DNA from 3 places in the Mesorhizobium sp. B2-1-3A genome. Region 2 is predicted to be linked to each of the others. Evidence: predicted binding sites of a transcription regulator. Region 2 holds the regulator's gene; each other region holds the start of a gene.
What was found. Region 2 encodes LexA, which represses DNA repair genes until DNA is damaged. Its sites were predicted from a motif close to TGTTCNNNNTGTGTTCNG; they were not measured.
Positions count from the first base shown of each region.

Region 1: a site for LexA is predicted at 2,828-2,845, ahead of recA (recombinase RecA). Genes of this name have one in related genera too.
Region 3: a site for LexA is predicted at 1,743-1,760, ahead of FJ977_RS04785 (PA0069 family radical SAM protein). Genes of this name have one in related genera too.

Region 1 is NZ_VFWK01000001.1:169,088-173,370, forward strand. It holds gene alaS (alanine--tRNA ligase) at 1-1,294, opposite strand, end outside; gene recA (recombinase RecA) at 1,670-2,770, opposite strand; gene FJ977_RS00950 (carbohydrate kinase family protein) at 3,052-3,996, shown strand; gene FJ977_RS00955 (pseudouridine-5'-phosphate glycosidase) at 4,074-4,283, shown strand, end outside.
Region 2 is NZ_VFWK01000004.1:518,400-522,682, forward strand. It holds gene FJ977_RS18210 (ComEC/Rec2 family competence protein) at 1-1,507, shown strand, start outside; gene lexA (transcriptional repressor LexA) at 1,501-2,238, opposite strand; gene FJ977_RS18220 (pyridoxal-phosphate dependent enzyme) at 2,590-3,564, opposite strand; gene FJ977_RS18225 (GntR family transcriptional regulator) at 3,561-4,283, opposite strand, start outside.
Region 3 is NZ_VFWK01000001.1:958,380-962,662, forward strand. It holds gene FJ977_RS04770 (aldehyde-activating protein) at 1-31, shown strand, start outside; gene FJ977_RS04775 (hypothetical protein) at 38-1,012, opposite strand; gene FJ977_RS04780 (glycosyltransferase) at 1,157-1,684, opposite strand; gene FJ977_RS04785 (PA0069 family radical SAM protein) at 1,835-2,989, shown strand; gene FJ977_RS04790 (ribonuclease HII) at 3,143-3,838, shown strand; gene FJ977_RS04795 (F0F1 ATP synthase subunit B) at 4,077-4,283, opposite strand, start outside.

The DNA of each region.
Region 1 (4,283 bases), on a different contig from region 2:
GCTTGCGCGCCTCGGCCTTCTGCTGCTCCATCGCATTGGTGAAGCCGGCAAGATCGACCGAGATGCTGCGCTGGCGCAGCGCGTCCTGCGTCAGGTCGAGCGGGAAGCCATAGGTGTCGTAGAGCTTGAAGGCCGTCTCGCCATCCAGCATGTCGCCGGCATGCAGCGTTTCCGTCGCCTCGGAGAGCAGGCCGAGGCCGCGCACCAGCGTCTTGCGGAAGCGCGTCTCCTCGAGCTTCAGCGTTTCCGTGATCAACTGTTCGCCGCGCAGCAATTCGGGATAGGCCTGGCCCATCTCGCGCACCAGAGCCGGCACCAGCTTCCACATCAGAGGCTCGCTCGCCCCGAGCAACTGCGCGTGGCGCATGGCGCGGCGCATGATGCGGCGCAGCACATAGCCACGGCCTTCGTTCGACGGCAGCACGCCGTCGGCGACCAGGAAGGAGGACGAGCGCAAATGATCGGCAATGACACGGTAGGACGCGACTGTTTCGGCATCCGGAGCGCGCCCAAGCGCGGAAGACGCCGCATCGATGAGGTGACGGAACAGATCGGTCTCGAAAACGCTTTCCACGCCCTGCAGGATGGACGCCATGCGCTCCAGGCCCATGCCGGTGTCGATCGACGGACGCGGCAGGTCGATGCGCTCCTCCTTCGTCACCTGTTCATATTGCATGAACACCAGGTTCCAGAATTCGAGGAATCGGTCGCCATCCTCTTCCGGGCTGCCGGGAGGGCCACCCCAGATGTGCTCACCACGATCGATGAAGATTTCCGAGCACGGCCCACAAGGACCGGTGTCGCCCATCGCCCAGAAATTATCCGAGGTCGGGATGCGGATGATGCGGTCGTCCGAGAAACCGGCGATCTTCTTCCAGAAGCCCGCCGCCTCATCGTCCGTGTGGTAGACGGTGACCAGCAGCTTGTCCTTCTTCAGCCCGAACTCTTTGGTGATCAGGTTCCAGGCAAGCTCGATGGCGCGCTCCTTGAAATAGTCGCCAAAGGAGAAATTGCCGAGCATCTCGAAGAAGGTCAGGTGGCGCGCGGTGTAGCCGACATTGTCGAGGTCGTTGTGCTTGCCGCCGGCGCGAACGCTCTTCTGGGCGGTGGTGGCGCGCGAATAGGACCGCTTCTCCAAACCGGTGAAGACGTTCTTGAACTGCACCATGCCGGCATTGGTGAACATCAATGTCGGATCGTTGCGCGGCACGAGCGGGCTCGAGGCCACGACCTCGTGGCCCTCCTTGCGGAAATAGTCGAGAAATGTCGACCGAATCTCGTTCACGCCACTCATGACTGCTGCCTTTTCGCGAAAACCGCCGGCGCGGCCGGCGGAAACTGGTCTCTGCTTTTTAGAAGATTGACTTGGCCTTTTAGCGGGCACGCCGCACCCTGTCCAGAAACACGGAATTAGGCCAATCCATTGCACGTCGCCCAAAACGACCTCGGTTTTGGCAGAGCGACATGCATGAGAATAAAGACCTGAAGCGCGTCGCGTGAATCCACTCAGGCGCGAAGCGCTTCAGGAGCTTATCAGGCCGGCTCCACACCGCCCAAAAACAAAAACCGCCGGCTCGAAGGCCAGCGGTTTTGAACGCGGTACTAAAGAACTCGATTACTTAAGCATCAGGTCATAAGCCGACTTTATGGCCGAACTCTGGCCGTTGCCTTACATCGCGCCGGCTTCGTCCTCAAAACCGTCGTCGCCGTTGCCTTCGGAGCCACCATTCTCGAGGAATTTCTCGGCGATCAGACCGGCATTCTGTCTCAGTGCCAGTTCGATCTCGCGCGCGGTATCGGGATTGTCGCGCAGGAACAGTTTTGCATTTTCGCGGCCCTGGCCGAGACGCTGCGAATTGTAGGAGAACCAGGCACCCGACTTCTCGACCACGCCGGCCTTGACGCCGAGATCGACCAGTTCGCCGGTCTTGGAGACGCCCTCGCCATACATGATGTCGAACTCGACCACCTTGAAGGGCGGCGCCAACTTGTTCTTGACGACCTTGACGCGGGTCTGGTTGCCGACGACCTCGTCGCGATCCTTGACCGAGCCGATGCGGCGGATGTCGAGGCGCACCGATGCATAGAATTTCAGCGCGTTGCCGCCGGTCGTGGTCTCGGGCGAACCGAACATGACGCCGATCTTCATGCGGATCTGGTTGATGAAGATGACCATGGTGTTGGAGCGCGAGATCGAGGCGGTCAGCTTGCGCAACGCCTGGCTCATCAGGCGGGCCTGCAGGCCGGGCAGCGAATCGCCCATCTCGCCCTCGATTTCGGCACGCGGCGTCAGCGCCGCGACCGAATCGACTACCAGCACGTCGATGGCGCCGGAACGCACCAGCGTGTCGCAGATCTCCAGCGCCTGCTCGCCGGTGTCGGGCTGCGAGATCAGCAGGTTTTCCAGATCGACACCGAGCTTGCGGGCATAGACCGGATCGAGCGCATGCTCGGCATCGACGAAGGCGCAGATGCCGCCCTTCTTCTGGGCTTCGGCCACAGTATGCAGCGCCAGCGTCGTCTTGCCCGAGCTTTCGGGCCCGTAGATCTCGATGATGCGGCCGCGCGGCAGGCCACCAACGCCGAGCGCGATGTCGAGGCCGAGCGAACCGGTCGGCACCGTTTCGATCTCGACGACCTGCTCGTTGGCGCCGAGCCGCATGATCGAGCCCTTGCCGAAAGCCCGCTCGATTTGCGACAGAGCCGCATCCAGAGCCTTTGATTTGTCCACTGCCTTATCCTCTACAAGCCGCAAAGAATTCTGAGCCATGATACATCACCCCTTGGTCGTCAATGAAGGCCGGACAATCCGTAATCCCTGGCATTTTGTACCTTTTTTGTTCTCATTTGGCAAGAGGCAACAAGCATTTGAAAAACAAGCGATATCCGGATTTGTTCTTTTTTCGTCCCAGAAACGCGGGCAGCAACCCACCTCGCATTAGGCCAGCCGGCACCGCTGTCCCGGCCTGCCGAATCGCTGCCTTGCATGCGAAGCTCTGTCGCGCAGCCTAGCGCTTGTGCGGCTGCAACAACAAAGGTCATATCGCCGCCATGGTGAAATCCGCAGAGATACTGGCCGTGGGCGGGGCCCATATCGACCGGCGCGGCCAGGTGTCCGGCCTCTACGTGCCGGCCGCGTCCAACCCCGGCACGATGCGCGAAGATGTCGGCGGCGGCGTCTTCAACGCGCTGCGCAGCACAGTGCTGCGCGGCGTCTCCGCTTCGCTGCTTTCGATGCGGGGCGGCGATGCGGCGGGCGACACCGTTTCCCGCGCCATAGCCAAGGCAGGGATCGCCGATCTGTCGGCGGTGTTCCTTGACCGCACGACACCGAGCTATACCGCGTTGATCGATCGCGAAGGCGAGTTGATAGTCGGCTTTGCCGACATGGCGCTGTACGATCTGGCGTTTCCCAAGCAGATCCGCCGATCCAAGGTGCGGGAGGCGATCTTGGCCGCCGACGCCATCCTGTGTGACGCCAATCTGCCATCGGCGGCACTGGAGCGGCTGGTTTCGCTTGCCGCCGGCAAGCCCGTATTCGCCATTGCCATTTCGCCGGCCAAGATCGTGCGCCTGAAGCCGGTGCTCGGCAATCTGGCCGTCGTCTTCATGAACCAGCGCGAGGCCCTCGCGCTGGCAGGCCTGGACGGCGCGGCTTCCCAGCGGGGCATCGTTGACGGTTTGAAGCGCGCCGGCCTCACCAGCGCTGTGGTGACGGCGGGCATCGGCCCGGTGCTGGGTTTTGATCGCGACGGCACGTTTGCCATCAAGCCGCCGGCCCCGAGGAAAGTTGTGGACGTCACCGGCGCGGGAGATGCGCTGGCCGGGGCAACGGTCGCCGCCTTGCTGCGCGGCATGCCCTTGCGGGCGGCGTTGCGGGAAGGCGTCGCCGCGGCAACGCTGGCCATCGAGAGCGCCGACGCCGTTCCCGATTTCACCGCGGCCGCCTTCATGGAAGCGCTGGCCCTTGTGCCCGATGTGCAGGAAGTGGCATGAGACCGGCAAATTCATAGTACCGGAGTGCCGCCGCACGCACCTTGATGGATGCATGCACACCGGATTGGAGACCTGAGATGACCCCGGAAACCGCCCGCCCCTTCATCGATATCCACGCGCCGGTGGCGCAAGCCCTGGCCGCCGGCCGGCCGGTGGTGGCGCTGGAAAGCACCATCATCACCCATGGCATGCCCTACCCCGACAATGGCGCCATGGCGGCGAACGTCGAGAAGATCATCAGCGACGGTGGTGCCGTGCCGGCAACGATCGCCGTGGTCGGCGGGCGC
Region 2 (4,283 bases):
CGTTGGCGTGCGCGCCGGCATTCCCAATGAAATCAACGAAGCGATGCGGCGCACCGGCATCTATCACATCATCTCCATTTCGGGACTGCATATGGCGCTGGTCGCCGGCACCATCATGGGTCTGCTGCGCGGTGCCTTCGCGCTGTTCCCGGATTTCTCCGCGTGCCGGCCGGTGAAGAAATATGCGGCCGCCGCGGCACTGTTCTCGATCGCCGCCTACCTCATCATCTCAGGCGTCGTCGTTGCAGCCGAGCGCAGTTTCATCATGCTGGCGGTGATGCTGATTGCCGTATTGTTCGATCGCGCGGCGCTGACCATGCGCAACCTGGCGATCTCGGCGATCGCCGTCATCGTGGTGTCGCCGCATGAGGTGGTCGGCCCGAGTTTCCAGATGTCGTTCGCCGCAACGGCCGCGCTGGTCGGCGCCTATGCCGGCTGGGCGGATCACCGTGCGGGAAAGGCAAGACCGCCACCGCCAAAGCGGTCCCTGCCGGGGTTCCTGACGCGAAGATTCCTGCTGGCGACGGGCGGGTTGGCGATGACCTCCATCATTGCCGGCTGCGCCACGGCGCTATTTGCCATCTGGCATTTCCAGCGTGTGTCACCGCTCAGCCTGTTCGCCAATCTCGCCGTCATGCCTATCGTGTCACTGATTGTCATGCCTTTCGCTGTTCTCAGTTCTCTTGCGATGCCCTTTGGTGCCGATAGTCCCTTTCTCTACGTGATGGGCAAGGGCCTGACCGTGATGATCGCCATATCGGCGTGGATATCGGAACGCTCCCCCGTCGATGCGATCGGGCTGATTTCACAACACTCCGTGCTGCTGGTGACGATTGCCCTGGTCATCGCGACGATGGCGACGACATGGCTGCGGCTCGCGGCAGTGCCATTCGCGCTCGCCGGCCTGTTGACTGTGTCTGATACGCGCGTGCCGGATGTGCTGATCTCCGAAGATGCGCGGCTGGTCGCGGTGCCGATCGGCGGTGGCGAACTCGCGGTCAGCCGAGCTCGTCCGAACGAATTCACCGTCGACAATTGGAAACGCGCGCTGGTGTCCGAAACCATTGTCACACCGGAGATGTTCAACAAGGCGGACGGGCAATTCGACATTGCCGATGCCGTCAATCTGCCGCCAGGGGCGCCGTTCTACTGCACGGAAGGCATCTGTCTCGCCCGGCATCCGTCTGGCGCGATCATCGCGCATGTCGAAGACCGCAAGGCTACCTGGAAGGCCTGCGGCTTCGCCGACCTGATCGTTGTCAATGACGCGACGGGCTACGATGCCTGCCACAACCCGCTGGTCCTCGTCATCACCAAGCGGCAACTTGCACGCAAGGGCAGTGCCGCCGTCTTCTTCGACCGCCAATCGGCGACCGGTCCGCCAACCGTCAGCTTCGCCGTGGACGGGCCGTATCGGCCCTGGCACGAGCAACGAAAGTTTTCGCGTGAGGCGAGGGGGCTGCCGCCCTATCAAAAAGCCGAAATGCCGGCTGCTCCTGCTCAGTAGCGCCTGATCAGCCCGACCAGCTTGCCTTGCACCTTGACCCTGTCCGGCCCGAAAATGCGCGTCTCGTAGGCCGGGTTGGCGGCTTCAAGGGCAATCGAGGCGCCCTTGCGGCGGAACCGTTTCAAGGTCGCTTCCTCCTCGTCGACCAGCGCCACGACGATCTCGCCCGGGCTCGCCGTATCGGCGTTGCGGATAATGACCGTGTCGCCATCGAAGATGCCGGCCTCGATCATCGAGTCGCCCTTGACCTCCAGCGCATAGTGCTCGCCACCCATGATCATGTCCGGCGGCACCGAGATCGAATGCGTCTGATGCTGGATCGCATCGATCGGCACACCGGCGGCGATACGGCCCATCACCGGGATCGACACGGCGGAGACCGCGTCGTCGTCATTGCCGGCAGAGGGCAAGCGCGACGGCGCCGGCTTGATCTGGCGGCCGAGGCCACCCTGACCGAGACTGCCCTGAATGACACTCGGCGAGAATTTCTTTGCGGCGTTGAGGCCGGGCGCGATCGAATCCGGTAGCCGCAGCACTTCCAATGCCCGCGCCCGGTTGGGCAGCCGCCTGATAAAGCCGCGTTCCTCCAGTGCCGTGATCAGGCGATGGATCCCTGACTTGGAGGCGAGATCGAGCGCTTCCTTCATCTCGTCAAAGGAGGGCGGGATACCGCTTTCCTTTAGCCGTTCATGGATGAACATCAGAAGTTCATGTTGCTTGCGCGTCAGCATGGCGCCCCCCAGGCATTGAACGAAGGGTGTGAATCGGAATCGAAAAACAAACCCAGAACAAACACTATCTGTTCCAGTTGTGTTCCGCAACTGTTTAAAGTTTAGTGAATTTGTTAAGGCATCTGAAATTATCCGCTGCCGGCGGTGGGCAGCAATCGACCACCTCCGCGCCAAGGCGAGCATTGAAATCATTTTGGTTAATGGCCTGTGGTCCACCCTCTTGTCCCGCTTGGCATCAGCGTTTGAAGCGCGTTCACAGGGCGGATTGCATGGGCCAATCGATCCATTTCGACCGGAACGAAACGAAATCAAAACGCCAACAATCGCTGGCTATCCGGGGATAGAACGCGTTCAGGCTTCCGGCATCGCTCCGCCCAGAATCTGCGCATAGGCGCCGGCATCGATATTGCCGCCGGAGATAACGCAGACGACGTTGCCGGTTGCCCGCTCGCTGCGGAGAGCGGCGGCGAGCGAGGCGGCACCCGCGCCTTCGGCCACGATCTTTGCCTTCGAGAACAACAGGCGCATCGCTTCCGTGACCTGGTCGAGACTGACGGCAATGGCGCCGTCGATAGACTGGCTTGCCAATGGCCATAGGCCGGGCACCAGCGATGGGCCGCCTATGCTCTTGATGAAGGAGGGGCGCGTCTCGATCTCGACAATGCGTCCGGCCGCCAACGCCGCCGTGACCGGAGCCGCATTCTCATCCTCGACGGCGAAGACCTTGGCCTGGCTCCGCATCGCCTTGACCGCACTGGCGACACCGGTTGTCATGCTCCCTCCGCCATAAGGTGTCAGGACGCAATCGACCTCGGGCAGATCTTCGGCGATCTCGAGGCCAATGGTCGCGTTGCCGGCAAGCACCGCCTGGTCGGTGACCGGGTTCACCAGGAATTCCGCGCCCTCCGGCCGCTCCGTTCCGATGATGTAGCGCCACCATGTCTCGTGCGAGACGAAGCGCACGTCGCCACCAAGGCCGCGGACCCCGTCGATCTTGGTCTGGGGTGCATCGGCATACATGTAGGCGGCCATCGGAACGCCAAGCGCCCGTGCCGCCCAGGCCATTCCGTAGGCCATGTTGCCGGAACTGATGGTCGCAACGCCATGCCTGAGTTCATCGGCATCGCGGCAGAGCAAGGCATTGAGCGCCGGCCTGATCTTGAAGGCGCCAATGGGCGACAATGTCTCGAGCTTGAGGAATATCCGCTGATCGGCACGACCGAGATCGAGGCGCAGCAGCGGCGTGCGCGGCAACCAGGCGGCCAGCCTGTCACGGGCCGCGACCATCTCATAGAGAGCCGGACGTCGCGGAAGCGCTGAAGTCATCCCGAAATTGCCTTCAGGCTGCCGGCGCGTGCGGTGTAGTTGTTCGCGCCGCCGTCCTCGCTGTGAACGTAGACATGCAGCGTGTAGCCGATATGCGCCGTCATCAGCGCCTTTGCCCGCTCGACATCGCGATCGAGGGCCGCTTCCATGATCGCGGTGTGATGCTCGATCGCGATCGCCTCGCGCAGGGCGTCCATTGCCTCGCCATAGCCATCCTTGAGGCCGGCGGCCGCCCGCAATGTCGGCGCCAGGCCGAGAAAACGATGATGCCGCCGCAACTGATCGGCGATTGTCGAACGGAAGCGCAACAGCCAGTTGGACGTCGCAGCACTCAGCAGTGCCGCGTGAAAGGCCTCGTGGCTCTCGTCCCATTGGTCGACGGCCGCATCCGAGGGGTCGTCGACCGCGGTCTTGCAGCGGGAGAGCCGGTAGTGGGCGGTGACAACCGCGTCCTCCCATTCCCTGCCGCCTTTCTCGATCGATTCCAGGAACAGCGGCATCTCCACAACCATCCTTGCGCGAGCCAGGTCCTCGAGCTCGGCCCGCGACACCGGAGCCACGGCAAAGCCGCGATTGCTGATGGCGGTAACCAGGCGCTCGGCTTCAAGTCGAGACAAGGCTTCACGCAGCGGTGTCCAGCCGACGCCGTATAGACCGCGCAGCGCGCTCAGTTTGAGCGGTGCGCCCGGCATGAGGCGTGTGGTCAGGATATCGCGCCG
Region 3 (4,283 bases), on a different contig from region 2:
CTGGATGCCGGTCGAGATCAGCTTCGACTGATCCCGCTCAGCGGATGACCGGCTCTCCATGGAAGCGCCGGCGTGACGGGCGCGAAACACCGAAGCCCACCTCCATCATCAGCCTCGGCGTGCGCGCCGGCACGGTGCCCATGTGGAAGCCGAACGGGTCCTCGACGAAGCCGAGGCCAGCTTCGCCTGTCAGCGTCACCGGGCTTTGCTCGCCATAGACGTCCAGCACCTCCTGGGCGGGATGGCCGACCAACAGGGTCAACTGATGCTTTATGGCGCGGCGCCTGTGGCTGCCCCTGACATAGACATGCGGACCGGTGTCGGCGTCGACAGGCCTGAGGTAGAAGAAGAATTTCAGCATGCGCCAGTCATCGAGGTCGAAATGATACTTGCCGAGCGAGGCAAGGTTCTTGTCGGCGTCGGAGGCCTCGCCGGTTGGAAAGCTCCACCAGACGCGTGTGGTGATCAGTTTCGCCTGGCCGCCGAGATAGTGCGCGGCAATGTCGAGCAGCAGCGGGTCGCGCTGTATGGCGAGTGCCGCCGGGCAGTCGAGGATACGCTCGAAATAGTGTCCGCTGAGCAGCGAGCGAGCCAGGCGTTTCTCGGCTTGCGCATGCTCGCCCGGCATGAATTCGAGACGGCGGTCGAAATTGCCGAAGCAAGGCGTGCGGTCCGCGAAACGCGCGATCTCCTCATGAATTTCCGATGGCAGGACCAGGCCTGAAAACAGGCCGTCAGAGCGCAGCGCATCGACCACCGCCGCCCGCTCGACACCGGAAAACATCGTATCCCCAAGATTGTCGGCAGGACGGGCGCGTTTTGCACCCAGCCAATGCATTCGGCGCCCGGGCATTGTGCGCGCCAGCATGAACATCGGCAGCCAGGCAGGGTTTTCGCGCAGATCCGTGAGATAGGTCGGAATGCGCACGGCGATGCGCCGCAACAGGCCGCCATTGCGCGCAATGGCCTCGAGACTGGCGGCGCCGGATTTGTCTGGGGTTGAAAGGTTCATCGGGTCCTCGTCCGTGAGCGTGAACCCGATGCCGCATCGGTGCTCACCGCTCGTATGACCCAAACCCACTTCACCACCTCCGGGAGAGGTTAACCCCGCGTCACGTTTTGTGCAATGCACAATGGACAGAGCACATGCAAAAAATCACTTTGGCGAGCGCTGCTGCTGCTTCGGCGGCGCTACCCAGATCTCGGCGTCGAGCCTCTTTGTCGCCAGGCCACGCGCCAGCGCCTCGGCGCTACCGGCGCTCTTCGACAAGGACGCGGCTTGCCGCTTGCTGATCACCAGCCCATCGGCGAGCGCACGGTTTCCCGAAAAGACCCGAGCCAGGAACGGTGTGCGGCTGCCCCGCGCGCGTGAGAATCGCGCCGCCATGGTTTGCCGCGCCGTGTGGGCGACAACCGCATCGATCCAACCCTCCACCAGCCGCGCGCCCGGCTCCAGCAGCAGCAGCCAGTCACCCTTGGCCTGCCGGATCCCCAAGGCAATGCCGCCGCTTGCCACGTACTGGCAGCCGGCATGCTCGGCGACATGATGCGTCTGGTCGGTGGAGCCGGTGTCGCAGACGACGACCTCGCGCACCACGCCCTCGACAGCGCCGCCAATCAGCGAGCTGAGCGTACGGGCGAGAGCCTCCTCGTCGTTGCGCGTTTCAATGAGAACACTGAGCATGTTTAGCCGAATAGCGGAAAGCAGCGCACAGCGCTAGTTTTTGCAGCGCAGCATAGAAAGTTCTTGATTTGTTCCCATTGAGAAAATAGGAATAATTTCATGAACCGAGCGATTCGAAACAACATGGACAGTCCCGGGGAGCGGGCCAAGATGGAACCGATCGTGCGCGCCGACATTGCAGCCTTCGGAGCTGGACGAGCCGAGATGGCCAATGCGATGATCGAGCAGAGTGGCATGCGTATCCGTCCGGACCGCAATCGCGGCCGGTCGGCGGGCATCAATCCGTCCGGCCGGTTCGAGCCGGTCAGCCGCCATGTCTTCGATGATGGCTGGGATTCGCTGGAGGAGCTGCCGCCCTTCAAGACCGAAGTGCAGGTTGAAAAGCCGCGCACCATCATCACCCGCAACGAATCGCCTGACATCTCCTTCGACCGGTCGATCAACCCTTATCGCGGCTGCGAACATGGCTGCGTTTATTGCTTCGCACGGCCGACGCATGCCTTCATGGGCCTGTCGCCGGGCCTCGATTTCGAATCCAAGCTGTTCGCCAAGCCGGATGCGGCACGGTTGCTCGACAAGGAACTGTCGAAGGACGGCTACCAGCCGCGCACCATCGCCATCGGCACCAACACCGACCCTTACCAGCCGATCGAAAAGCAATACCGGATCATGCGCGAGATCCTCGAAGTGCTGGAAGCGCGTGGCCATCCGGTCGGCATCGTCACCAAGTCCGCATTGGTGACGCGCGATATCGACATCTTGTCGCGCATGGCCGAGCGTGGGCTCGCCAAGGTGGCGCTGTCGGTGACGACAATGGACCGCATGCTGGCGCGCACCATGGAACCCCGCGCGTCGACGCCGACCAAGCGGCTGGAAGCGATCCGGCAGCTTTCGGATGCCGGCATTCCGGCTTCGGTCATGGTGGCGCCGATCATCCCCGGCCTCACCGACCAGGAGATGGAACGGATCCTCGATTCGGCGCGCGCGGCGGGTGCGCGCGAGGCGGGCTACGTCGTTCTGCGCCTGCCTTTGGAGGTCAGCCCGATCTTCAAGGACTGGCTGCTGCGCCACTATCCCGACCGTTACCGCCACGTGATGTCGCTGATCCGTTCGATGCGCGACGGCAAGGACTACGATTCGGAATGGGGCAAGCGCATGAAGGGCGCCGGACCCTACGCCTGGCAGATCGGCCGCCGCTTCGAGATCACCGCCAAACGGCTCGGCCTCAACGCTGAGCGGCGCACGCTGCGCACCGACCAGTTCGTCGCGGCCGGAAAGGACCAGGAGCAGTTGATGCTGCTCTGAACGCCCCCTTCGCCGCCGCCGCTTCATTGCGGTCGCGGCAAAGAATCCCGTCCGGCCTGCCCCGGCCTGCAGACGGTGCCCTCCCGGTCCGGCGCCCCACCCGACCCGGAGGGACTTGCGGAGAATCGGAGCCGATGCGAACCTCGCCGCAACATGGCTCGCTCGCGTTCCGATTCTCCGCTTCTCTTCGAAATCGTCGAGAAACCCGATTTCTCCTTCGAGACGAAGGCGATGGCTGACGGGCTGTGGCCTGTCGCGGGGATGGATGAGGCCGGCCGCGGCCCGCTGGCCGGGCCGGTGGTCGCGGCCGCGGTGGTGCTCGACCCCGCCAACATCCCCGAAGGCCTCGACGATTCCAAACGTCTCAGTCATTTGCAGCGCGAGGCGCTGTTCCTGCGCATTCTTGGCTCCGCACAGGCGGTTTCGATGGCCTCGATCAGTGCCGAAGGCATCGATAGCAGCAACATCCTCAAGGCAAGCCTGGAGGCGATGCGGCGCGCGCTGGTCGGGCTGTCGGTCCGCCCGAAACTCGCGCTTGCCGACGGCCGCGATGTGCCGCCCGGACTGCCGTGCGACGGCCGCGCGTTGATCAAGGGCGATCAACGCTCGCAGTCGATCGCCGCCGCCTCGATCGTCGCCAAGGTGATGCGCGATCGCATGATGTGCGGCTGCGGCAGCCATCACGACCGCTACGGCTTTGAAGTCCATATGGGCTACGCCACGGCCCGCCACCGCACGGCGATCGAGGCGCACGGCCCCGTCGCGCGGCTGCACCGCGTGTCGTTTGCGCCGTTCAGGCTGGGCGGGGCTGAAGTGCTTGAAGAAGAGAGCCTGGCCGGGCTGGATTGAGCTGACGAGCGATCTCCCCCATCGAGGGGGAGATGGCCGGCAGGCCGGACGGAGTCGCCGCTCATGAAGCGCCGACTTTTTCTATTCTACGCCGCAAAGATTGCGTTGAGACCGGTCGAACCGACCCCCTCTGTCGCCTTCGGCGACATCTCCCCCTCGAGGGGGGAGATTATCCGCGCCACAACAAAAAAGCCGCCAGGTTGCCCGGGCGGCTCCATGTCGGCGGTTCAAGAACCGCTCAGTTCAGCTTGGCCTTCACGTCCGCGAGCGAAGCCTTGAACAGGTCGGCGCCGGCCTTGACATCGACCTTTGCGGCCAGCAGTGCGCGGGCGGCTTCGACTGCGATGTCGACGGCGCTGGCGCGCACCTCGGCGACCGCATCGCGTTCAGCCTGACCGATCTTCTGTTCGGCAAGAGCGGTGCGCCTGACAACGTAGTCCTCGGT